DNA from 4 places in the Pseudoduganella sp. GW821-FHT12E03 genome. Region 1 is predicted to be linked to each of the others. Evidence: predicted binding sites of a transcription regulator. Region 1 holds the regulator's gene; each other region holds the start of a gene.
The links. The regulator LexA, encoded in region 1, represses DNA repair genes until DNA is damaged. The targets are predictions, from matches to a motif close to ACTGTATNNNNATACAGT.

Region 2: a site for LexA is predicted at 2,682-2,699, ahead of imuA (translesion DNA synthesis-associated protein ImuA). Genes of this name have one in related genera too.
Region 3: a site for LexA is predicted at 1,760-1,777, ahead of AC1RRC_RS13940 (DNA topoisomerase IV subunit B). Genes of this name have one in related genera too.
Region 4: a site for LexA is predicted at 2,677-2,694, ahead of AC1RRC_RS20985 (PA0069 family radical SAM protein). Genes of this name have one in related genera too.

Annotation. Positions count from the first base shown of each region.
Region 1 is NZ_JBXAQJ010000009.1:233,383-238,946, forward strand. It holds gene rpsR (30S ribosomal protein S18) at 1-244, opposite strand, end outside; gene priB (primosomal replication protein N) at 246-551, opposite strand; gene rpsF (30S ribosomal protein S6) at 571-948, opposite strand; gene lexA (transcriptional repressor LexA) at 1,198-1,863, shown strand; gene AC1RRC_RS23085 (glutathione S-transferase family protein) at 1,863-2,489, shown strand; gene AC1RRC_RS23090 (helix-turn-helix domain-containing protein) at 2,534-2,731, shown strand; gene AC1RRC_RS23095 (cystathionine gamma-synthase family protein) at 2,772-4,016, opposite strand; gene purF (amidophosphoribosyltransferase) at 4,114-5,564, opposite strand, start outside.
Region 2 is NZ_JBXAQJ010000009.1:375,104-380,667, reverse strand. It holds gene AC1RRC_RS23690 (hypothetical protein) at 1-113, opposite strand, end outside; gene AC1RRC_RS23685 (extracellular catalytic domain type 1 short-chain-length polyhydroxyalkanoate depolymerase) at 204-1,310, shown strand; gene AC1RRC_RS23680 (putative Na+/H+ antiporter) at 1,372-2,622, opposite strand; gene imuA (translesion DNA synthesis-associated protein ImuA) at 2,728-3,441, shown strand; gene AC1RRC_RS23670 (Y-family DNA polymerase) at 3,368-4,828, shown strand; gene AC1RRC_RS23665 (alpha/beta hydrolase family protein) at 4,851-5,564, shown strand, end outside.
Region 3 is NZ_JBXAQJ010000005.1:85,925-91,488, forward strand. It holds gene AC1RRC_RS13930 (PA4824 family protein) at 50-754, shown strand; gene AC1RRC_RS13935 (response regulator) at 751-1,587, opposite strand; gene AC1RRC_RS13940 (DNA topoisomerase IV subunit B) at 1,808-3,808, shown strand; gene parC (DNA topoisomerase IV subunit A) at 3,823-5,564, shown strand, end outside.
Region 4 is NZ_JBXAQJ010000008.1:187,877-193,440, forward strand. It holds gene AC1RRC_RS20975 (methyl-accepting chemotaxis protein) at 83-1,504, opposite strand; partial or broken gene AC1RRC_RS20980 (MCP four helix bundle domain-containing protein) at 1,502-2,536, opposite strand; gene AC1RRC_RS20985 (PA0069 family radical SAM protein) at 2,709-3,848, shown strand; gene AC1RRC_RS20990 (gamma-glutamylcyclotransferase) at 3,845-4,435, opposite strand; gene AC1RRC_RS20995 (FMN-dependent NADH-azoreductase) at 4,494-5,105, opposite strand; gene AC1RRC_RS21000 (LysR family transcriptional regulator) at 5,190-5,564, opposite strand, start outside.

The DNA.
Region 1 (5,564 bases):
CGCGTTTGATCGCGGTGTCAACTTGACGCTGGTAGTGTGCTTTGGTGCCGGTCAGGCGTGCTGGCATGATTTTGCCGTTTTCCTGAACGAAATCTTTCAGAGTGTCTACGTCTTTGTAGTCCACTTGCTCAACGTTAGCGGCGGTGAAGCGGCAGAACTTCTTACGCTTGAACAGCGGGTTTTGCTGTTTGCGCTTTTCTTTCAGCTTGAGCTTGTTTTTGTCGAACTTTTTACCGAATGCCATTTTAGGCTCCTGTATCTAATAAACGAAAATCAATGATGTGAAACACCAGGCTTTTGCTATTGCGGCTTTTCTTGGCCAGGAATCCCTTGAACTGGTACAGCCCGCCGAGCGGCGCCTGGCTGAACCGGCTTGAAATCTCACCCGCTGCAACAGCGGAGATCTCAAACTCGGCCAGGCGCTGTATGCCGGCTTCCGTTTGCTGCGAACTGTGCTGCAACGTGGCATTCACAATCGGCAGTCCTGCGGGGGTATAACGGACCAGATCCCTTTCGGTGATCAGGGCGGTTACAACAAGCTGGTTATCCAGTGTGGTTCCTGATCAGTACTTAGGCGGCAGCGGCAGCTTGGGCTTCGGCGCGATGGCTCTTGGCCGCGTCTTCACGTTGTACCGATTTCATCATCGGCGAAGGAGCGGTTTCCGCTTTCTTCATTTTCACGGTCAGGTGACGCAGCACGGCATCATTGAATTTGAAGGCGGTTTCCAACTCGACCAGGGTCTCGTTGTCGCATTCGATGTTCAGGCAGATGTAGTGTGCTTTAGCCAGTTTCTGGATCGAGTAAGCCATTTGACGGCGGCCCCAATCTTCCACGCGGTGTACGTTACCGCCGCGCGAGGTCACGCTGGCTTTGTAACGTTCGATCATCGCAGGAACTTGCTCGCTTTGGTCCGGGTGGACGATAAATACGATTTCATAGTGACGCATGAAAACTCCCTTAAGGACTGTGATAATTGCCCACCCCGGCGTCAAGACGGGTGTGGGAAGAGGTAAGCCCTCGATTATAGCCTGCTTTCTGAGCAATCGCAACATCACGTCACGCGCCACATACCCATTCCCTGGAGCGCCCTCCATGAAAATAATTTGTTCCGCACAGCGAAAAACCCTTGCAATAGCGGTCACACTGTACAAAAATACAGACTGTCTATATCCACAGCTTTTATAAGCTCCCGCATCATGATCAAGCTCACCGCACGCCAGGAACAAATTCTCAATCTGATCAAGGATGCCATCGACAACACCGGCTTCCCTCCAACCCGCGCGGAAATCGCGGCGGAACTGGGTTTCAAGTCCGCCAACGCGGCCGAAGAACATTTACAAGCGCTGGCGCGCAAAGGCGCGATTGAAATCGCCGCCGGCACCTCGCGCGGCATCCGCCTGCTTGGCGCGCATGCGGAATCGGCGCGCGCGGCCGCCGGTGCTGCCGCCGCCGCCGCGGCAGCGGCCGTCAGTAATTTGCTGTCCCTGCCCCTGATCGGCCGCGTGGCAGCCGGCTCGCCCATCCTGGCCCAGGAAAACCTGGAAACCAGCTACAACGTCGACCCGGCCCTGTTTTCCGCCAAACCGGACTTCCTGCTGAAAGTGCGCGGCGAATCAATGCGCGACATCGGCATCATGGATGGCGATTTACTGGCCGTAAAAAAAGTCGACAGCGCCAAGAACGGGCAAGTGGTGGTGGCCCGCATCGGCAACGAAGTCACCGTCAAACGCTACCGCAAAACCGGCTCCACCATTGAACTGTTGCCGGAAAACCCGGACTTCAAGGTCATCACGGTGAATCCGGAAGCCGACGAGTTCGCGCTGGAGGGCTTGGCGGTGGGCTTGCTGCGGACCTGGCACTAATGAGTGCGTTCCAGCTTTACGGCAATTGCGAGTCCGGCCACAGCTATAAGGTCAAACTGGCCATGGAAGTGGCCGGGGTTGCGCACAGCTATACAGAGATCGACTTGAAGCTGGACCGCCTGGACCGGCCGGAGCCGTTCCGCAGCCTGGCCAAATATGGCGAAGTACCGTTGCTCGTGCATGACGGCCAGGCGTATGTGCAATCGAACGCGATCCTGCTGCACCTGGCCGAGCATTTACAGGCCTACGGCGGCGAGTCGCGGCAGCGGCTCGAGCGCGTGCGGGAATGGCTGTTCTGGGAAGCCAACCGCATCGGCTTTTCCATGGCGCATTTGCGCTATGGGCAAAAGTTCGATCCGGTCGCCTACGCGGGCACGGTGCTGCAGTGGTTCCGCCATCGCTTCGATGCCGATATCGCGCGGCTGGACGACGAGTTATCGGATGGCCGCCTGTTCCTGCTCGATGACCAGCTGACGGTCGCCGATTTTTCCATCTGCGGCTACCTGTTCTGGCCGGAGCAGGCCAAGGTCAGCTATCCGCCACGGGTGCAGGCGTGGCTGGACCGGATCGCCTCGCTGCCGGGGTGGCGGCATCCATATCAGATGGAAGGGGCCGCTCCCTGGTAAGCCGCCTGCGCGACGGCGACCATACCCCGCATGAAGTGGTCGGCATGATGGTCAAGAATGACTGGACTCCCGTGCGCGCATGGCGCGAGCATCTTGGACTGACGCAACAGGAAGTAGCGGAACGCCTGGATATTTCCCAATCCGCCTACGCGCAACAGGAAGCCAGCGACAAACTTCGGAAAGCAACGCGGGAAAAGATTACAGGCGCTTTCAATATCGCACCTGCCTTATTGAACCTCTGAGACTACGGTGAGCGGCGGCAAAGCGCCGCCCGGCATGTCATCAAAACGCCGCCAGCGCATCCCTGAAGTCCGCCAGCAAATCCGCCGTATCTTCAATTCCTACCGAGACCCGGATCAGCGATTCCGCGATTCCCATCGAGGCCCGGCGTTCCGCCCCCATCTCAAAGAAGATCGTGTGCGACACGGGAATGATCAGGGTGCGCGTGTCGCCCAGGTTCGACGCCGGCACGGCCAGTTTCAGCTTGTTCAGGAAGTCGAAGCAATCGATGCCGTCTTTCAGCTCAAAGCTCAGCAGCGAACCCGCCGCGCGGAACAGTTCCGACGTCACGCCATGCTGCGGGTGCGATGCCAGGCCGGGGTAATACACGGCGGCCACGCGGTCGTCGGCTTCCAGCAATTGCGCCAGCGCCAGCGCATTGGCGCAGGTGCGTTCCATGCGCAGGGCCAGTGTTTCCGCGCCCAGCGCGATGTGGTGCGCCGCTTCCGGACCCAGCGAGGCGCCGAAGTCCCGTAATCCCTTGGCGCGGATTTGCGTGATGCCCCATTGCACCGGCGCGGCTTTTTTATAGTTCTCGTAAATGTTCGGGAACTTCGTCCAGTCGTATTCGCCGGTATCGGTCAGCGCGCCGCCCAGCGCCGCGCCGTGGCCGCCGATCGACTTGGTCAGCGAATTGACCACCAGGCCGGCGCCCACGGCTTTCGGCGCGAACAGGTACGGCGTCGTCATCGTGTTGTCGACGATGTACAGGATGCCGCGTGCCTTGCACAGCTCGCCAATGCGCTTCAAATCCGCCACTTGCGTGCGCGGGTTGGCGATGGTTTCCACGAACACGATGCGGGTGTCCGGGGTCAAAGCCGCTTCAACGTTACTCACGTCGGTGGCGTCGACAAAGTCGACCGCCACGCCCTGGCTGGCCACGGTTTGCCACAGCGAGTTGGTGTTACCGAACAGGAAAGAAGACGACACCACGTGGTCGCCCGCGCGCAGCAAGCCCTGGAACACGGCGCCGATCGCGCCCATGCCAGTGGCGAAGCATAGCGTCGCAATGCCCTGCTCCATCTTGCTGACTTTGTCTTCGAGCGCGGAGACGGTCGGATTGCCCTGGCGGCCATAGCGGAAGCCCGGTTCCTTGCCCTGGAACACCGACGCCAGCTGGCGCGCATCGGCATAGCCGAACGTCACCGAGGTGTGCACCGGCTTGTGCAGCGAACCGTGCTCGATGGGCTTTTGGCGGTCGTTGTGCAGGATGGTGGTGGTAAAGCCGTAAGTTTTCTTTTCAGTCATGGTCTGAGGTGCGGATGCCCGGCCAAGGGAAGTGGCCCGGCACCCGTCGCTAAAATTAAAAAGCCCGGAACGCATCCGGGCTTGAGTCAGGCCAGCATCACCCTTCGGTGGTGGCCGCGTTCAAGTTCAACTGGGTGCGGGCCGCGTCTTCCACCACTGCCTTTTTGGGGTTGTGGCGGGCATGCTCCAGCTTGTCCAGGTAATCCGGCGACACGTCGCCGGTGATATACACGCCGTCGAAGCACGAGGCTTCGAAGCTGGTGAGGTTGGGGTTGACGTCGGAAATCGCTTTTTTCAGCGCGTCGATATCTTGGTACACCAGGTAATCGGCGGTGATTTCCTTGCACACTTCTTCCACCGTGCGGCCGTGGGCGATCAGTTCGTCGCGGGTCGGCATGTCGATGCCGTACACGTTCGGGTACAGCACTGGTGGCGCGGCGGACGCGAAGATGACTTTCTTGGCGCCGGAATCGCGCGCCATTTGCACGATTTCACGCGACGTGGTGCCGCGCACGATGGAGTCGTCCACCAGCAGCACGTTCTTGCCCTTGAATTCATCGCCGATCGCGTTCAGTTTCTGGCGCACGGATTTGCGGCGCGCAGCCTGGCCCGGCATGATGAAGGTACGGCCGATATAGCGGTTCTTGATGAAGCCTTCGCGGTATTCCACGCCCAGGCGCAGCGCCAGCTGGATCGCGGCCGGACGGGACGAATCCGGGATCGGCATCACCACGTCGATTTCGCCTTCCGGAATTTCACGCTTGATCTTGTCAGCCAGGTATTCGCCCATTTTCAGGCGGGTCGCATACACCGAGGCGCCATCGATCACCGAGTCCGGACGGGCCAGGTAGACGAATTCAAACACGCACGGCTGCAAGGTTGGGTTGTCGGCGCACTGCTGCGCGTGCAGCTGCTTGTCGGCGTCGATGAACAACGCTTCGCCCGGCGCCACATCGCGCACGAAGCGGAAGCCCATGCCTTCGAGCGCCACGGATTCCGAGGCGATCATGTATTCGGCGCCCTGCTCGGTTTCATTGATGCCCAGGCACAATGGACGGATACCGTTCGGGTCGCGGAACGCCAGCAAGCCGACGCCGGCGATTTGCGCCACGGCGGCATAGCCGCCGCGCACACGGCGCATCAGCACCTGGACCGCCTTGAAGATCGCTTCCGGATCCAGCACCAGGCCGCTGGTGGCTTTATGGATTTCGTGCGCCAGCACGTTCAACAGCACTTCCGAATCGGAATCCGTGTTGATGTGGCGGCGGTCATTCTTGAACATTTCCTCTTTCAACTGTTCCCAGTTGGTGAGGTTGCCGTTGTGCGCCAGGGTGATGCCGAACGGCGCGTTCACGTAGAACGGCTGCGCTTCCTCTTCGCTCGACGAACCGGCGGTCGGATAGCGGCAGTGGCCGATGCCGGAATTGCCGGCCAGCGAGCGCATGTTGCGGGTGCGGAAGACGTCACGCACCAGGCCGTTGGCCTTGTGCATGGAAAACATGCTGCTGTGGTTGGTTGCGATGCCTGCTGCATCCTGGCCGCGGTGCT
Region 2 (5,564 bases), 140 kb from region 1:
ATCGACGCATTATCCTGGCGGCTGCTTTGCCGCGACAGGTGCGCATCCAGGCGCGGGCAATCTTGCGTGTCTTTGGTCTGGTTCTTGTGTTTCTTGCGGGTCTTTGAACTCATCTTGCTCTCCTTGTGGGGTGCGCCAGCGCACGGAGCGGGGTGGTGGATGCCGTTATATTGCAGTGCAACACAACGACCTTTGGAGATGCCATGGCCAAGCCTGCCCCCGGTATACGCTTGCTGCGCAGCCTGACCCGTGCCGCGAAAACGCAGCAAAAAATGGTGTCCAGGCTGCTGGCTGTACCAAAACCGAAGGCACAGCCTAAGCCTAAACGACCAGCGGCGGCGCTCCGTAGCCCGGCGGCATTGGAATTACGCAAGCATGAACGCAAGGAAGCGCCGAGTGCGCCCGGCAAGTGGCTGACCGCCCATATTGCACTGCCGCAATCACCGGGCCAGGCGCCGGGGCGGCGCCTGGCGTACTGGCTGTATTTGCCGGACCGGCCCGCGCCCGCCAAGGGCTGGCCGCTGATCGTCATGCTGCATGGCTGTCACCAGAGCGCGACGCAATTTGCGCAGGGCACGCGCATGAACCTGGTGGCGGAACACAAGGGCTATGCCGTGCTGTACCCGCAGCAACTGGTGAGTGCGCAGGCGCAGCGCTGCTGGCGCTGGTACGACGCGGCCACCCAGCAAGGCGGCGGCGACACGGCGCTGCTGGCCGGGCTGGTGGCGAAAGTGTCGGCCCAGTATGGCGTCGACATGCGCCGCATTTATGCGTGCGGTTTGTCGGCAGGGGCGGGCATGGCGGCGGTGCTGGCGCTGAACCATCCGGAATTGATTGCGGCCGTGGGCTTGCACTCCGGCCCCGTGTTTGGCGCGGGACATACACCGGCTGGCGCGCTGCAGGTGATGCGGCACGGCGCGCTGGGGCATGCCGATGCGATCCACGGCGTGTTACGTGGCCGCGCGGACTTTCCCGCCATGCCGGCGCTGCTGATGCAGGGCGAAGAAGACCATGTGGTGCGGCCCGTGAACCAGCAACAGTTGACGCGGCAGTGGCTGTTGCTGAACGGCTTGCCGCTGTCCACCCGCGCCACTGTCACCAGCAAGGAGGCGACCCGCAGCGGCAGCCGCCATGCCCATACGGTGCGCGACTATGCGTCGGGCCGGAAAGTGGTGCTGCGGGTGGCCAGCATTGCGGGCCTGGGCCATGCGTGGAGCGGCGGCGATCCGGAAGTGCACTTCCATGCGGCGCCGGGGCCCGATGCGAGCCGCATGATGGCGGCGTTTTTCGCGCTGCACCGGCGCGGGTGAGACGGCTGCGCCGGTGCCCGGCGCCCAGGGGCCCCGCTGGCAGAGTCTGCGTCCCCGGCGCTCACAGCAGGAACATGGCAATCGCCACGGCGGTCGGCGCCAGCGCCCCCAGCAGCAAACCGGTGGCGCCGATCGCGCCATCGCGGAAGCCCGCCTTCAGCAGCGCGGCCCCGGCCGGGTTGGGCGCGTTGGCGATCACGGTCAGGCCGCCGCCCGCCACGGCGCCCGCCACCAGCATGTATTGCGCCTGCGGTGTGATGCCATCGACCAGCGAACCGAGATAGGTCAGCGCGGCATTGTCGGTAATGGCGGTCAGCGCCACGGCGCCAAAGAACAGCGCCAGCGGTTCCAGTTTCGTGATGACCGGTTGCAGCCACCATTGCTGCATGCCGCCCAAGACCACCAGGCCGGCCAGGAAAAAGCCGACCAGCAAGCCTTCCTTGAGGATCAGCGGCTGCTGGTGGCGCTGGTAGGCATGGGCGAAGCCGAGGAACAGCAGGAAGATGCCGAGGAACAGCACCGGATGGTGCGCCAGCAGCACCACCAGCGCCAGCACGCCCAGGTGCACCAGGGTGACGGGCAGGGGCACCGGGTCCGGTCCCGCGCCGGCCTGGCTGGCGGCGGGCGGCTGCACATGGCGCCGCAGCAGGAACGTGATGGCGGTCGCGTTGACCAGCGTCGCGATTGCGGCTTTCCAGCCAAACTGCGACGCCATGAACGCGCTGTCCCAGTCCCAGGTGGCGGCCACCATCAGCACCGGCGGCGCGGCATAGGCGGTCAGGGTGCCGCCGATCGAGACATTCACGAACAGCACGCCCAGCGCGGCATATTTCAGCCACTCCGGCATGCCGTCGCGGAACACCAGCGGCGCCAGGGTCAGCGCCGCCAGGGTCATGGCGGCCGGCTCCGTCACCAGCGACCCGGCCAGCGGCACCACCGCCATGCCGAGCCACACCAGCGCCAGTTCGCCGCGCACCGGCGCCAGCCGCGCCAGCATCAGCAACAGGCGCTGCACGCATTCGAGCACGGGGCGCGACGCCGCCACCACCATGACGACAAACACGAACAGTGGTTCCGTGTACTGGCGCGATTCCGCATATGCGATCGCATTTTGCGGCCCGGCCATCAGGGCGATGGCGGCAATCAGGATCGCGGCCCAGAAGCCGAACACCACTTCCACTTCGCCCAGCAAGTGGAACAGCCCCGCGTGGCGCGGATGGCGGGAGGCCAGCAGGTCGAACGATTTGGCGGCGAAGGTGTGAATCAGGGCGAGGGCGAACAGGATGGCGCCGGTCAGTTGGAGTGCAGTCATGTGTTTATCTTACCGCAAGCGCAAGCGTGTACACCTTGCCAAAACCCCTTTTTCAAAGTACTGTATGTATATCCAGTATTTCTAATAAAAAGAAGGCCAGCCCTCATGCACAGTTCACCGCTCATCGCCGCGCCGGAAAGCCTGCATCCCGCCTTGTGGCGGGCGTCGCAACTGGCGCAAAGCGCGGTGCGCTGTCTCGATACCGGCTATGCGGCGCTGTCGGCCCAGTTGCCGGGCGGCGGCTGGCCGCTGGGGAGTTTGACGGAATTGATGTTGCAGCAGCCGGGCATCGGTGAAATCCGGCTGTTGCGGCCCGCATTGCAGCAGGCGGCGCAGCGTCCGGTGGTGTTGCTGGCGCCGCCGCAAATCCCGCAGGGGCTGGCGCTGGCCGCGCTGGGCTTGCCCCCGGGGCAGATGGTGTGGATCCGTAATACCGGTAAATCCGGCGATGCGCTGTGGGCGGCCGAACAGGTATTGCGCAGCGGCTGTTGCGGTGCGCTGCTGTTATGGCAGCAGCAAATCCGCAATGAAAACCTGCGCCGGCTGCACTTGGCGGCGCAGAGCGGCGATACGCTGTTTTGCCTGATGCGGCCGCTCGCTGCCGCGCAGGATGCATCGCCCGCGCCGCTGCGGCTGTCGCTGCGCACCGCCCCGGGCGGGCTGGCGATCAGCTTCATCAAACGCCGGGGACCGCAGCGCGATGCGCCGCTGTTCCTGCCCTTGCCACCTTCTTTGTTACAGCGTCATGCATCTGTGGATCGGCCTTTGCCTGTACCGGCTACCGCTCGAAGTGTTTTGCCCCACCTGGTCGGCGGATAGCTGCACGGCGGTACTGGAGCAGGAGGGGGTGCTGGCGGTGTCGCGCGCCGCCCATGCCGCCGGGGTGCGGGTGGGCATGCGGCGCGGCGGTGCGCTGCTGATGGCGCCGGACGTGCAATTGCACGAACGCTGCCTGTTGCGGGAGGCGGACGCCTTGCAGGCCACGGCGCTGGCGCTGCTGCGCTATACGCCGCAAGTGGCGCTGGCGGAAGAGGGCGTGCTGTTGCTCGACATCGGCGCCAGCCTGCGCCTGTTTGGCGGCATCCGCAAGCTGTGCGCGCTGGTGGCGGCCAGTGTGCGGACGCTGGGTTTTACCGCCTCGCTCAGTTGCGCCCCCACCGCGCAGGGCGCGTGGCTGCTGGCGCGCAGCCGCGGCGGACGATCTTTAACAATCCAATCACTGAGCCGCCGGCTGGCGCGCCTGCCGGCGTGGCTGCCGCCGCCGGCACGGCCATTCCGCACCTGGCTGGAAGGCATCGGTTGCCAGACGGTGGCCGAACTGCGGCGCCTGCCCCGTCCCGGCTTGCAGCGCCGCTGCGGCCGTGCGCTGCTCGATGTGCTGGACGCCGCGTATGGCGAGGCGCCGGAAATGCATACGTGGCTCGAACCGCCGCCGGAATTCAAGGCGGGACTGGAATTGTTCGACCGCATCGAGCATGCGGAAGCGCTGCTGCACGGCGCGCAGCGGCTGGTGCAGCAAATGACGGGCTGGCTGTGCGTGCACCATTACGCGGTCGAGCGTATTTGCCTGTTGCTGGACCATGAGCGCGGCCGGACCGCGTGTCCGCCCACCGCGATCGATATCGTGCTGGCCGAAGCGGTCTGGCGCGGCGACCATTTATTGCGCTTGCTGAAGGAGCGCCTGGGCCGCATCGAGTTGCCGGCCCCGGTGATCGGCCTGCGGCTCGAAGCGCTGCAAGTGCAGGCGATGGCGCCGCTGACGGACACCTTGTTTCCCGAACCGGGCGGCACCAGCACCGACCGCGAGCGCCTGTTTGAATTGCTGGTGGCGCGGCTGGGGGCGGACAATGTGCTGCGTGCGGCGCCGCTGGCCGATTACCGGCCGGACCGTGCCAATGCCTGGCAACCGGTGCAGGACAAGCAGCGCCCGCTGGAGCAGCGCCTGCCGCCGCACAGCCTGCCCCGTCCCGTATGGCTGCTGCCCAAGCCGGTGGCGCTGCTCATGCGCGACCACCGGCCGTTTTATATTTCTCCGCTGCGGCTGGTGTCCGGCGCGGAACGCATCGAGGCGGGCTGGTGGAATACCACGCAGGTGCGCGATTATTTCATCGCCGAAGGCAGCGACCATGCGCATTACTGGATTTTCCGCGAACGTTCGGGAGAGGAGGGGGAACTGCGCTGGTATTTACATGGCCTGTTTGGCTAAGGTCTTTTGGTAAACTGGAGGAATGCGAACCAAACGACACGACTTCCCCGGCGCCCACGGCCACCAGTTGGCGGCGCGCCTCGATGCCCCCGATGGCGAACCGCGCGCCTACGCGCTGTATGCGCACTGCTTCACTTGCGGCAAGGACGTGCTGGCCGCACGGCGCATTGCGCAGGAATTGACGGAACACGGCATTGCCGTGCTGCGCTTTGATTTCACCGGTATCGGCGCCAGCGGCGGCGATTTCGCCGACACGAATTTTTCCACCAATGTCGATGACTTGCTGGTGGCGGCCGATTACCTGCGCACGCACTTCACGGCGCCGCAATTGTTGATCGGCCACAGCCTGGGCGGCACCGCCATGCTGGCGGCGGCCGAACATCTGCCGGAAGCCAAAGCCGTGGTGACGATCGCTTCGCCCGGCCACCCGGCCTTTGCCACCAGCACGTTCAGCGAACACCTGGAACGCATTGCCGAAGAAGGGGAAGCCCATGTGGAACTGGCCGGACGGCCGTTCCGCATCCGCCAGCAATTCGTTAATGATGCGGGCACGCACAGCCTGCGCGACAAGATTGCCGGCTTGCGCAAGGCGCTGCTGGTCATGCATGCCCCCGGCGACGATACCGTGCCGCTCAGCCATGCGATGGAGATCTTTGTGCCGGCCAAACACCCGAAAAGTTTTGTCTCGCTCGATGATGCCGATCACTTGCTGACGCGGCGCGAAGATACCGCGTAT
Region 3 (5,564 bases), on a different contig from region 1:
TCCGGCCTCGTTATACTGGCTCCATTGCCTTGGGCGCAGGGAGCGATGCATGAGCAGACGCCGGCCGTTGGGAACGCGCACGACCTTGAGTGGATGGTTCGCCCTGTGCTGCGGCGCCCTCCCCTCCGCCTGGGCCGCCCGCCCGCTGGTCACCGACGATGCCCCGGTGCTCGATCCCGGCCAGTGCCAGCTCGAGACGTGGATCCAGCGCGATCCCCGCCACACGCATTACTGGATCGTCCCCGCCTGCAACGTTTTCGATGACTGGGAAGTGGGCGCCGGCGCGGCCCGCCTGCACGGCCGTGGTGGCGGCGCCGGCGTCAACCTGGCGGTGCTGCAGGCGAAAACCGTGCTGGTGGCGCCCAGGGATGGCCGATGGCGGCTGGGCATGTCCATCGCCAATGAATTTGAACCGGCGCATGGTCTGGCCGGCAACTGGTCGCTCAATTTACCGCTGACCGTGGATGTGCGGGGCGACCGCCTGCAATGGCATACCAATCTTGGCTGGCGCCGCGAGCGCCATGGCCGTCCCGCGGCAACCTGGGCCACGGCGCTGGAAGCGGCCGTGGGACAGCGCGCGGCGCTGACTGTGGAAGCCTTCGGCATCCGGGGCGGCGGCGCCTGGCGCCAGCTGGGCGCACGCTATTTGCTGTTGCCGGGCCGTGCGGACCTCGACATCGCGTGGGGCGTCAAAGCTGGATCAGGCAGCCGCGAACGTTATTACGCGGCGGGCCTGACGGTTTATACAGATTAGGCGATGTGCATCAGCCGTTTCAGCACGGTCTTCAAGGTGGCATCGGCCACCGGCTTGTCCAGCAAGCCTTCCACCCCGGCCGCGCGGGCCCGTTCGGCATCATAAACAAACGGCGGCGCCACCAGCAGCACCACAGCCGGCGGCGGCCCGCCTGGCTGGGCGCGCAGCGCCGCGCACAGGGCATACGGATCGCAGCCCGGCAGCGCCGCATTCACCAGCGCCACCGACACCTTGCCGCCGGCGCACGCGGCCAGCGCGGACGCTTCATCAATCGCGGTCGGCACGGCGATGCCATAGGGCCGCATCAATCCCTGCACTTGCTGGAACAGGCGCACGCCGCCATCGGCCACCAGCACCGCGCCACGACGCGACTGGCCCCGCATCGCTTCATATTCCGCGGGGTCGGTCAGGTCAAAGTCGAGCCGCTGGCTGCGGCGCCGTTCCGGCGCCGGCGGCAACCCGGCACCCGCCAGCCGGGCCAGCGCATCGGCGCGGCGCGCCACCAGCAGCGCCAGGTGCACGTGGAAGGCGTTCTGGTCGAACGACAGCGGCAACACCGGATACGGCAGCGGCGCGGCCGGCTGCCCCAGCACCAGTGCCGGACGCGCATCGAGTTCGCCCGGCACGGCCGCCATCGCGGCCAGCGACGCCATGGCTTTCAAATCCGGACCGTAGGCCAGCACCAGGTCCGGCTCTTGCAAACTGTGGTCGGACAGGCAAAAATACGCCGGCCCATGCGGCGGCGCGGCCAGCAAGGCCGTTTCCACCGCCCGCGCGGTGGCCAAAGGAAAACCCGCCAGCCGTACCGCAAAGGGAAATTTGTCTTGTTTCATAGGTGGATCGGCAATATTTTTTCCCCATTTAACCACAGTTGACGTCCGCGTCACGCAGCTTGCGGATGGCAATTTTCAGCCACTGCCGCCCGTTGCGGATAGAATGCGCAAGCTCCCGCACCGGCGGCGCCGCGCGCCATCCCGCGCAAAAACGCCGTGACGGAGCAAAAATACTGTATATAATCACAGCGTTTTGCCTGAAAAGCACCTTCGAACCCGTATGGCCACTAAAAAACCAGTTTCCGACTACAGCGAATCTTCCATCCGCGTCCTTAAAGGCCTGGAGCCCGTCAAACAACGGCCCGGCATGTATACCCGCACGGAGAACCCGCTGCACATCATCCAGGAGGTGATCGACAATGCCTCGGACGAGGCATTGGGCGGCCATTGCAAAAATATTATCGTCACGCAAAATGCGGACGGCAGCATTACCGTGGAAGATGACGGCCGGGGCATCCCGGTCGGCCTGCACCCGGAAGAAAATGTCCCGACCGTGGAAATCGTGTTCACCCGCCTGCACGCGGGCGGCAAATTCGACAAGGGTTCGGGCGGCGCCTATGCGTTTTCCGGCGGCTTGCACGGCGTCGGCGTGTCCGTCACCAATGCACTGTCGAAGCGCCTGGAAATCAATGTGTGGCGCAAGGACGACAACGGCAACGGCTACCACACCCTTGCCTTTGAAAACGGCGACCTGGTCGAACCACTGAATTCCGTGCCCGCGCCGCGCGACGGCAAGAAGTCCGGCACCCGCGTCACCGCGTGGCCGGATCCAAAATACTTTGATTCATCGCTGATTTCGCAAGTCGAACTGCAACGCCTGCTGCGCTCAAAAGCCGTGCTGTTGCCGGGCGTGACGGTCACGCTGGCCAACGCGAAAACAGGCGATTCGCAGGTATGGAAATACGACGACGGCTTGCGCGGCTACCTGGTCGAAGCGCTGGCGCAAACCACCAACGGCGGTGAAACCCTGATCCCGATGTTCGAAGGCGCGCAATTTGCCGGTCCCGACGCGGAAGGCTTTGCCGAGGGCGAAGGCGCCGCGTGGGTGGTGGCGTGGACCGAAGAAGGCGCGGTGGTGCGCGAATCGTATGTGAACCTGATTCCGACGCCCAATGGCGGCACCCACGAATCGGGCTTGCGCGACGGCCTGTTCGGCGCCGTGAAAAACTTCGTGGAACTGCACTCGCTGCTGCCGAAAGGCGTCAAGCTGTTGCCGGAAGACGTGTTTGCGCGGACCTCGTTCGTGTTGTCGGCCAAGGTGCTGGACCCGCAATTCCAGGGCCAGATCAAGGAACGCCTGAACTCGCGCGACGCGGTGCGCCTGGTATCGACTTTTGCCAAGCCGCCGCTGGAACTGTGGCTGAACCAGCACATCGACTACGGCAAGAAACTGGCGGAACTGGTCATCAAGCAGGCGCAATCGCGTTTGCGCTCGCTGCAAAAAGTCGAAAAGAAAAAATCGTCCGGCGTGGCGGTGTTGCCGGGCAAGCTGACCGATTGCGAATCGACCGACGTGACGCGCACCGAACTGTTCCTGGTCGAGGGTGACTCGGCGGGCGGTTCGGCCAAGATGGGCCGCGACAAGGAATTCCAGGCCATCCTGCCGCTGCGCGGCAAGGTGCTGAACTCGTGGGAAACCGATAAGGACCGCCTGTTCGCCAACAATGAAATCCACGACATCGCGGTGGCGATCGGCGTCGATCCGCACCACTATGGCGACCACCCGGACTTGTCCGGCCTGCGCTACGGCAAAATCTGCATCCTCTCCGATGCGGACGTGGACGGCTCCCACATCCAGGTGCTGCTGCTGACCCTGTTCTTCCGCCACTTCCCGGCGCTGATCCAGAAGGGCCATATCTGCGTGGCCCGTCCGCCGCTGTACCGCGTCGATGCGCCGGCGCGCGGCAAGAAACCGATCCAGAAGCTGTATGCGCTGGATGACGGCGAACTGATCGCGATCGAGGACAAGTTGCGCAAGGATGGCCTGAAAGATGGCAGCTGGTCGATTTCCCGCTTCAAGGGCCTGGGCGAGATGAACGCGGAACAGTTGTGGGAGACCACCATGAATCCGGACACGCGCCGCCTGCTGCCGGTGGCGCTGGGCGACTTCGACCACAGCGCTTCGTCGGCCCGCTTCAACATGCTGATGGGCAAAGGCGAAGCCGCCGCCCGCCGCGCATGGATTGAAGAACACGGCAATGAAGTGGAAGCCGATATTTAACGAATACCGCAATCATGACTCAACAAGCAAACCTCTTTGAAGAAGCCGTGGCCGGAGCCACCGGGACCGCCGAGACGGCAGAAACCACGGACACCACGGAAACCGCGGTGACCGCAGACACCGGCGCCGCTGCAGCCAATGCCGGCGGCAACGGCAATGGCGGCGATGGCGGCGATGCCAATGACGGCGATGATTTCGGCGGCGACGGCGGGGATGGCGGCGAAACGCTGACCCTGTCCACCTTTGCCGAACGCGCTTACCTCGATTACGCGATCTCCGTGGTCAAAGGCCGCGCGCTGCCGGACGTGTGCGACGGCCAGAAGCCGGTGCAGCGCCGCATCCTGTACACGATGAATGAACTGGGCCTGGGTTCGACCGCCAAGCCCCGCAAGTCCGCCGCCGTGGTGGGTGACGTGCTGGGCAAGCTGCACCCGCACGGCGACCAGTCGGTGTACGACGCGCTGGTGCGCATGGCGCAAGACTTTTCGCTGCGCTATCCGCTGATCGATGGCCAGGGCAACTTCGGTTCCCGCGACGGCGACGGAGCCGCCGCGATGCGGTACACGGAAGCCCGCTTGACGCCGATCGCGCGCCTGCTGATGGATGAAATCGACCAGGGCACGGTGGACTTCGCGCCGAACTATGACGGTTCGTCCGAAGAGCCGACCCTGCTGCCGGGGCGCCTGCCAATGGTGCTGCTCAATGGCGCCTCCGGGATTGCCGTGGGCCTGGCAACGGAAATCCCGTCGCACAACCTGACGGAAGTGGCGCAAGCCGCCGTGGCGATGATCCGCAATCCCAAGATCACGCACACGGAATTGATGGAAATGGTGCCGGGTCCGGACTTCCCGGGCGGTGGCCAGATCATCACGCCGTCCGCGCAAATCCACGATATGTACGCCACCGGCCGTGGCTCGATGAAAGTGCGCGCGCGCTGGAAGATCGAAGAACTGGCGCGTGGCCAGTGGCAAGCGGTGGTGCACGAACTGCCGCCTGGCACCTCGTCGCAAAAGGTGCTGGAAGAAATCGAAGAATTGACCAATCCGAAGGTCAAGCTGGGCAAGAAAGCGCTGACGCCGGAACAGCTGGCGTCCAAGCAGCTGATCCTCGGCGCGCTCGACACCATCCGCGACGAATCGGGCCGCGCCGCGCCGGTGCGCCTGGTGTTTGAACCGAAGTCGAAGAACCAGGACAAAGACGAGTTCATGATGCTGCTGCTGGCGCATACGTCGCTGGAATCGTCGGCATCGATCAACCTGGTGATGATCGGCGCCGATGGCCGTCCGCGCCAGAAAGGCATTTCGGAAATCCTGTCCGAGTGGATCGGTTTCCGCTTCGAGACCGTGACCCGCCGCACGCAGCACAGGCTGAAAAAGGTCGAAGACCGCATCCACATCATGGAAGGCCGGGAAACCGTCCTGCTGAACATCGATGAAGTGATCGCCATCATCCGCAATTCGGACGAACCGAAAGCGGCGCTGATCGAACGCTTCAACCTGTCGCCGATCCAGGCCGAAGACATCCTGGAAATCCGCTTGCGCCAGTTGGCGCGCCTGGAAGCGATCAAGATCCAGCAGGAACTGGCGGAATTGCGCAAGGAGCGCCAGTCCCTGCTCGACTTGCTGGAAAACCCGTCGTCGATGAAGCGCCTGGTGATCCGAGAAATCGAAGCCGATGCAAAGACCTTTGGCGACGCGCGCCGCACGCTGATCGAAGAAGCGCAGAAAGCCAGCGCGGAACAGAAAGTCGTCGACGA
Region 4 (5,564 bases), on a different contig from region 1:
GCGGTGTCCGGTCATCAATACTGATCCCATTATGGCATCCAGCAATCCTGGCGACCGCCACTGCCACAACAACCTGCCGTCGTCAAAACCGCGCGAAATTGGATTCGTCCGGTTCCGCATCGGCTTCCGGGTCCAGCTTGCGCGTCTCGGCCCGTTTGCGGATCGGCGCCCGTGGGGCGATGCCTTTGCGCGGCGCGGTAAAGCCGACTTCCCTTGCCTGGCTGGCAATCTTGAAGAAGCTCATGGTCTGCTGCAACTGTTCCGCCTGGCCGCTCATTTCCTCGGCGGTGGCGGCCAGTTCTTCCGAGCTGGCGGCATTTTGCTGGGTGGTCTGGGACAATTGCTGCACCGCCGAATTGATTTGCGCGACGCCCGATGACTGTTCTTCCGACGCCGCCGAGATTTCCTGCACCAGGTCCGAGGTGCGCTTGATGTTCGGCACCATCTGGCCCAGCAACTGGCCGGCGCGTTCCGCCAGTTGCACGCTGCCGGACGCCACTTCGGAAATCTCTTGCGCCGCCACTTGCGACCGTTCCGCCAGCTTGCGCACCTCGGCCGCCACCACGGCAAACCCCTTGCCATGCTCGCCGGCGCGGGCCGCCTCGATCGCCGCGTTCAAGGCCAGTAAATTGGTTTGATACGCGATGTCATCGATGATGCCGATCTTGGTGGCGATCTGCTTCATGGCCGATACCGTCGCATTGACGGCGTCGCCGCCTTCCATGGCTTCCTGCGACGCGCGGGCCGCCATGCCATCGGTGGCTTTGGCGTTGTCCGTGTTTTGCGAAATCGACGCCGTCATCTGTTCCAGCGAGGCGCTGGTTTCTTCGACGCTGGCGGCCTGTTCGCTGGCCGATTGCGACAGCGATTGCGCGGTGGCCGACACTTCTTCCGACGCGCTGGCCAGCGACTGGGCGCCATTGTTTACTTCCGTCACCACCTTCAGCAGCCGGGCCACGGTATTGTTGGCGTACGATTTCAATTCGCCAAAACTGCCTTCGTATTGTTTGTCGATGGTCTGGTTCAAATCCCCTTCGGCCAGCGCGCCCATTACGCGCACCACGTCGTCGATCGAGGCGCCGGTGGTCACCATCAGGCGGTTCAAGCCATCTCCCAGGTCTTTCTGGAAACCCAGCATGCCGGCCAGGTCGATGCGGGCCTGGAAGTCGCCACGGTTGGCGGCATCCACCACATCCTTCTGGCCGTCAATCACCAGGTTCAGCTTGGCGACGGTATTGTTGGCATAGCGTTTTAATTCATCGAAGGCGCCTTCATAGTCCTTGGTGATGGTCTTCGACAAATCGCCTTGCGACAGCGCCCCCATGACCCGCACCACGTCCGCCACGCTGGCGCCGGTGGTGGCCATCAACTGGTTCATGCCGTCGGCCAGCTCCTTCTGGAAACCTTGCAAGCCGCCCAGTTCGACCCGCGTATTGAAATTGCCCCGGTTGGCCGCTTCAATGGCATTTTTCTGGCCGCTGATCACCTGGTTCAACTTGCCCACGGTATTGTTGGCATAGCGCTTCAATTCGTCGAAGGCGCCCTGGTATTCCTTGGTAATGGTTTTCGACAAGTCGCCTTCGGACAGCGCGCCCATCACGCGCACCACGTCCGACAGGCTGGCCCCGGTGGTGGCCATCAACTGGTTCAAGCCTTCCGCCAATTCCTTCTGGAATCCATGCAAGCCGTTCAAGTCCACGCGGGCATTGAAGTCGCCCCGGTTGGCCGCTTCGATCGCCTGTTTTTGCCCGCCGATCACCTGGTTCAGCTTGGCCACCATATTGCGCATGGCATTGAGCAACTGGCCGGTCTCGTCTTTGGCACTGCTGTCGATATGGATCGACAAGTCACCCGCTTCCAGTCTCTCCGCCACTTGCACGGCGGTTTTCAGCGGCCGCACGATGCCCATCGTGATCAGATAGGCCACCAGCATGGCCAGCAGCACGGCGCCGGCCGCCAGCCCAAGCACGGTGGTGCGCGTGGATTCGTAACTGCTCGCGACCTCGTCGCCCGACTTGTCCATCTGTTCCGCCTGGTAAGACGCGAACGCTTCCAGCGCGTGCCAGAACGCTTCATTGGTGGGGGCGAAGTCGTTTTTCAGGTATTCCGTGGCGATCTTGCGGTCGGAGCGGGACAGCGTATAAAACTGCTCATATTTGGGTTCCAGCACCGCGCGCTTGTCCTGGATCTCCTTGAGCATGGCCTTGCCCTTGTCCGACACCACCACCTTTTGCAGCTTGTTCAAGTCTTCCACGATTTCACTGCGGTTGGTGTCGGCACTGCGGCGGAACCGTTCACTCTCCGCATCGTTGGAGGCCAGCAGGATGTTACGCAACTGCCGTCCATTGTCCATCGCGTTTTTCAACGCATCTTCCAGCAGCAGGAATTTCGCATAGCGGTCTTCCAGGATCAGCCGCGTCAATTCGTTGCTGGCGGCAAGGCGCGAAATACTGATCGACGACACCAGCAACAGCAGCAGGACAACACAACCGAAACCCAGGCCCAGGCGGGCGGAAATCTTGAGATTCTTGAGCATGGAAGTTCCTTGCAAAAGGTTATACAGCGGTTGATATTCCTCAATATAGCCAAGGCATTATGCGCTCCGTTCCAATGTGAGAATCTATCGAAAATTCACCTTTCATGGCGCTTGCTTCCGCGTGGAACGCGGCATAGAATACTGGTTATATATACAGTATTTCGAGGTTGTCGTGGACGAATGGGAAAATGTGGCGCCGGCTTATCCGCTCCGCCCCCTGCAGGCGCAGAAGGGGCGGGGCGCGGTCAGTAATGTGCAGGGGCGTCATGAGGTGCATGGACGCGAACAGTTCGACGATGGCTGGGATCACGGCGACGACGACGAACCGCGCATGTTCAGGACCCACATCACGGACGAAACAGCGAAATCCATCCTGACCCGCAACAGTTCGCCGGACATTCCGTTCAATGTGTCGCTGAACCCGTACCGGGGTTGCGAACACGGCTGCATTTACTGCTTTGCCCGGCCCTCGCACAGTTACCTCGGCTTGTCGCCGGGGCTCGATTTTGAAACCCGCATCGTGGCCAAGGTCAACGCGGCCGACTTGCTGCGCCAGGAATTGGCCAAGCCCTCGTATGTGCCGGAAGCCATCGCGCTCGGTGTCAATACCGATGCCTACCAGCCGTGCGAGCGCAGCCTGAAGATCACGCGTGGCGTGCTGGAAGTGCTGCATGAATGCGAGCACCCGGTGGGGTTGATCACCAAGTCATCGCTGATCGAGCGCGATATCGATTTGCTGTCGGACATGGCTTCGAAACGGCTGGTGTCGGCCGCCATCACCATCACTACCCTCGACAGCGACATTGCGCGCACCCTGGAGCCGCGAGCGGCGGCGCCCGCGCGGCGCCTGCGCACGATCCGCACCTTGACCGACGCGGGCATTCCCGTCGGCGTCAGCATCGCACCGATCATTCCATTCGTGACCGAACCCGATATCGAGCGCGTCATCGAAGCGGCGTGTGAGGCGGGGGCGTTGCATGTGAATTACATCGTGCTGCGCTTGCCGTGGGAAGTGAGTCCGCTGTTCCAGCAATGGCTGGAAGCGCATTTCCCCGACCGGGCGCAGCGCGTGATGAACCGCATCCGCGATTTGCGGGGCGGCAAGGAGTACCAGGCGGAATTCGGCACCCGCATGCGCGGCGAGGGCGTGTGGGCGGATCTCATAAAACAGCGGGTGGAGAAAACCGTGCGCAAGCTGGGACTGGAAAAACGCATGATCCGGTTCAGGCAGCTCGATGCCGGGCGGTTCCGACGGCCGCTGTCGGTGCCGGCGGTGATGAAGCGGGGCGGCGGCCAGCTGGACTTGTTTTAATCGGGCGCGCCGCGGCTGGCCATCAACTCCAGCAAATACTGTTCGATCGCGAACACGTGCGCATCGTCGCGCCCCAGTTCGCGCAGCGCGACCGCCAGCTGGGTCAGGTAATCGCTGTTGGGGCCACTGGGACCGATGGAAGCGGCAATTTGCCGTGCGATGGCTTCTTCGCTGGCCGGGCCGAGAAAGGAACCGTTATCTTCGCGGGCGATATACACCACGCCTTCAGCCATGTCGCCGGAACCGTCTTCGAACGTGATGTCGGTCACGCGGCGCAGGTAACCGTTTTTTTCACGGTAATCGAGGTGGGAAAAAACGTCCGGCGACACCAGGTACGCCATGCCGTGGCACACGGCGCCGGCGTCGGGAATCAGGGTCACCACCCGGCCGGGCGCCGTGGGCGTACCACGGTGGTCATGCGACCCTTGCCAAAAGCGGCGCGACCAGCCCATGATGCTGGCGGCGCGCCGCTGCATGAAGGGAAAATCGGCTTTGTAGATCAGGGAACCGTAACCGAACACCCAGACACTGTGGTGGCCATCAAAATGGTCCATTTGCTGGTTGAGGGCGATGGTATTGGAAGACATGGGGGCAACAGGAACGGCACAAAACCCTATTGTAACGGGGTTGCCGGCCCGGGTGGGGTCACGCCGCCAGCAGCGCGGCCTGCTGCAACGCCGCCTCGATGGCCTGTTCGCGCGCGGCCGAGCCCTGCGCCAGGCCGTCCGCTTCCAGCACGCGCACGTCGGTGATGCCGACCATGGCAAACACGGCCTTCAGGTAACCGGTATGGTAGTCACTCATGCCGGCCAGGGTCGGCCCGCCCCGGGTGGACGCGACGATCGCCCGCTTGGCCGCCGCCAGGCCGGTGGTGCGGCCGTTGGGCGCCACGGTATACGTCCGGCCTTCCAACACGATACGGTCCAGCCAGGCTTTGAGCGTGGATGGTATCGACAGGGTCAGCACGGGGGCGCCCAGCACGATGATGTCGGCCACCATGAATTCCGCCAGCAACAGTTCCGTCAGCATCACGTCGCCCTGCAATGCTTCATTGAGGGGAATGGCGCTGTTCCACTGGCCCCGCAGTACTTGCAGCAACGGGCCCGTCACATGCGGCAAATGGCTGGCGCCGAGGTCGCGGTACGCGACATTCGCATCCCAGTGCCGTACCCGCAGCGCATCGACTATTCCCGCGCTCAACAGGCGCGACGCGGAATTGTCGCCGAGGCAGGCCGAATCAATGTGCAGGATATTCATAGCTACCAGTTTGCAAGGTTGATCGGGCAGATTACACTGTTCGCGACACTTGAAAAAAGCCTAAAAATGGAAAGCAGAATTCCATTATTGGGACAATGATAACGGTTCCAGCATAGCAGGGCGGGCCCGGTTCCACTCGTGATCCACCATGAATTGCAACAAAAAAGCCACAAAACTTGCGGCGGCCGGGGACAGCGAACGCGTGCTCTTGGTGTACACAAAAAAGCGCCGCGTCAGTTCGGGTTCTTCCAGCAGGCGCATCTGCAAGCCATACAGTTTCGCCATCGGCGCGGCATACGGAATGCAGGCGGCCACGCCGAGGCCGGCGTTGACCATGGCCAGCGCGGTGGTCATGAATGTCACTTCATTGTAGGGATGCAGCGGCACGTCGCGCAGCAGGCGCTCCGTGAACTGGCCTTGCAGCGCAATCAGCGGGTAGCGTTCGACGTCGGCCCAGGT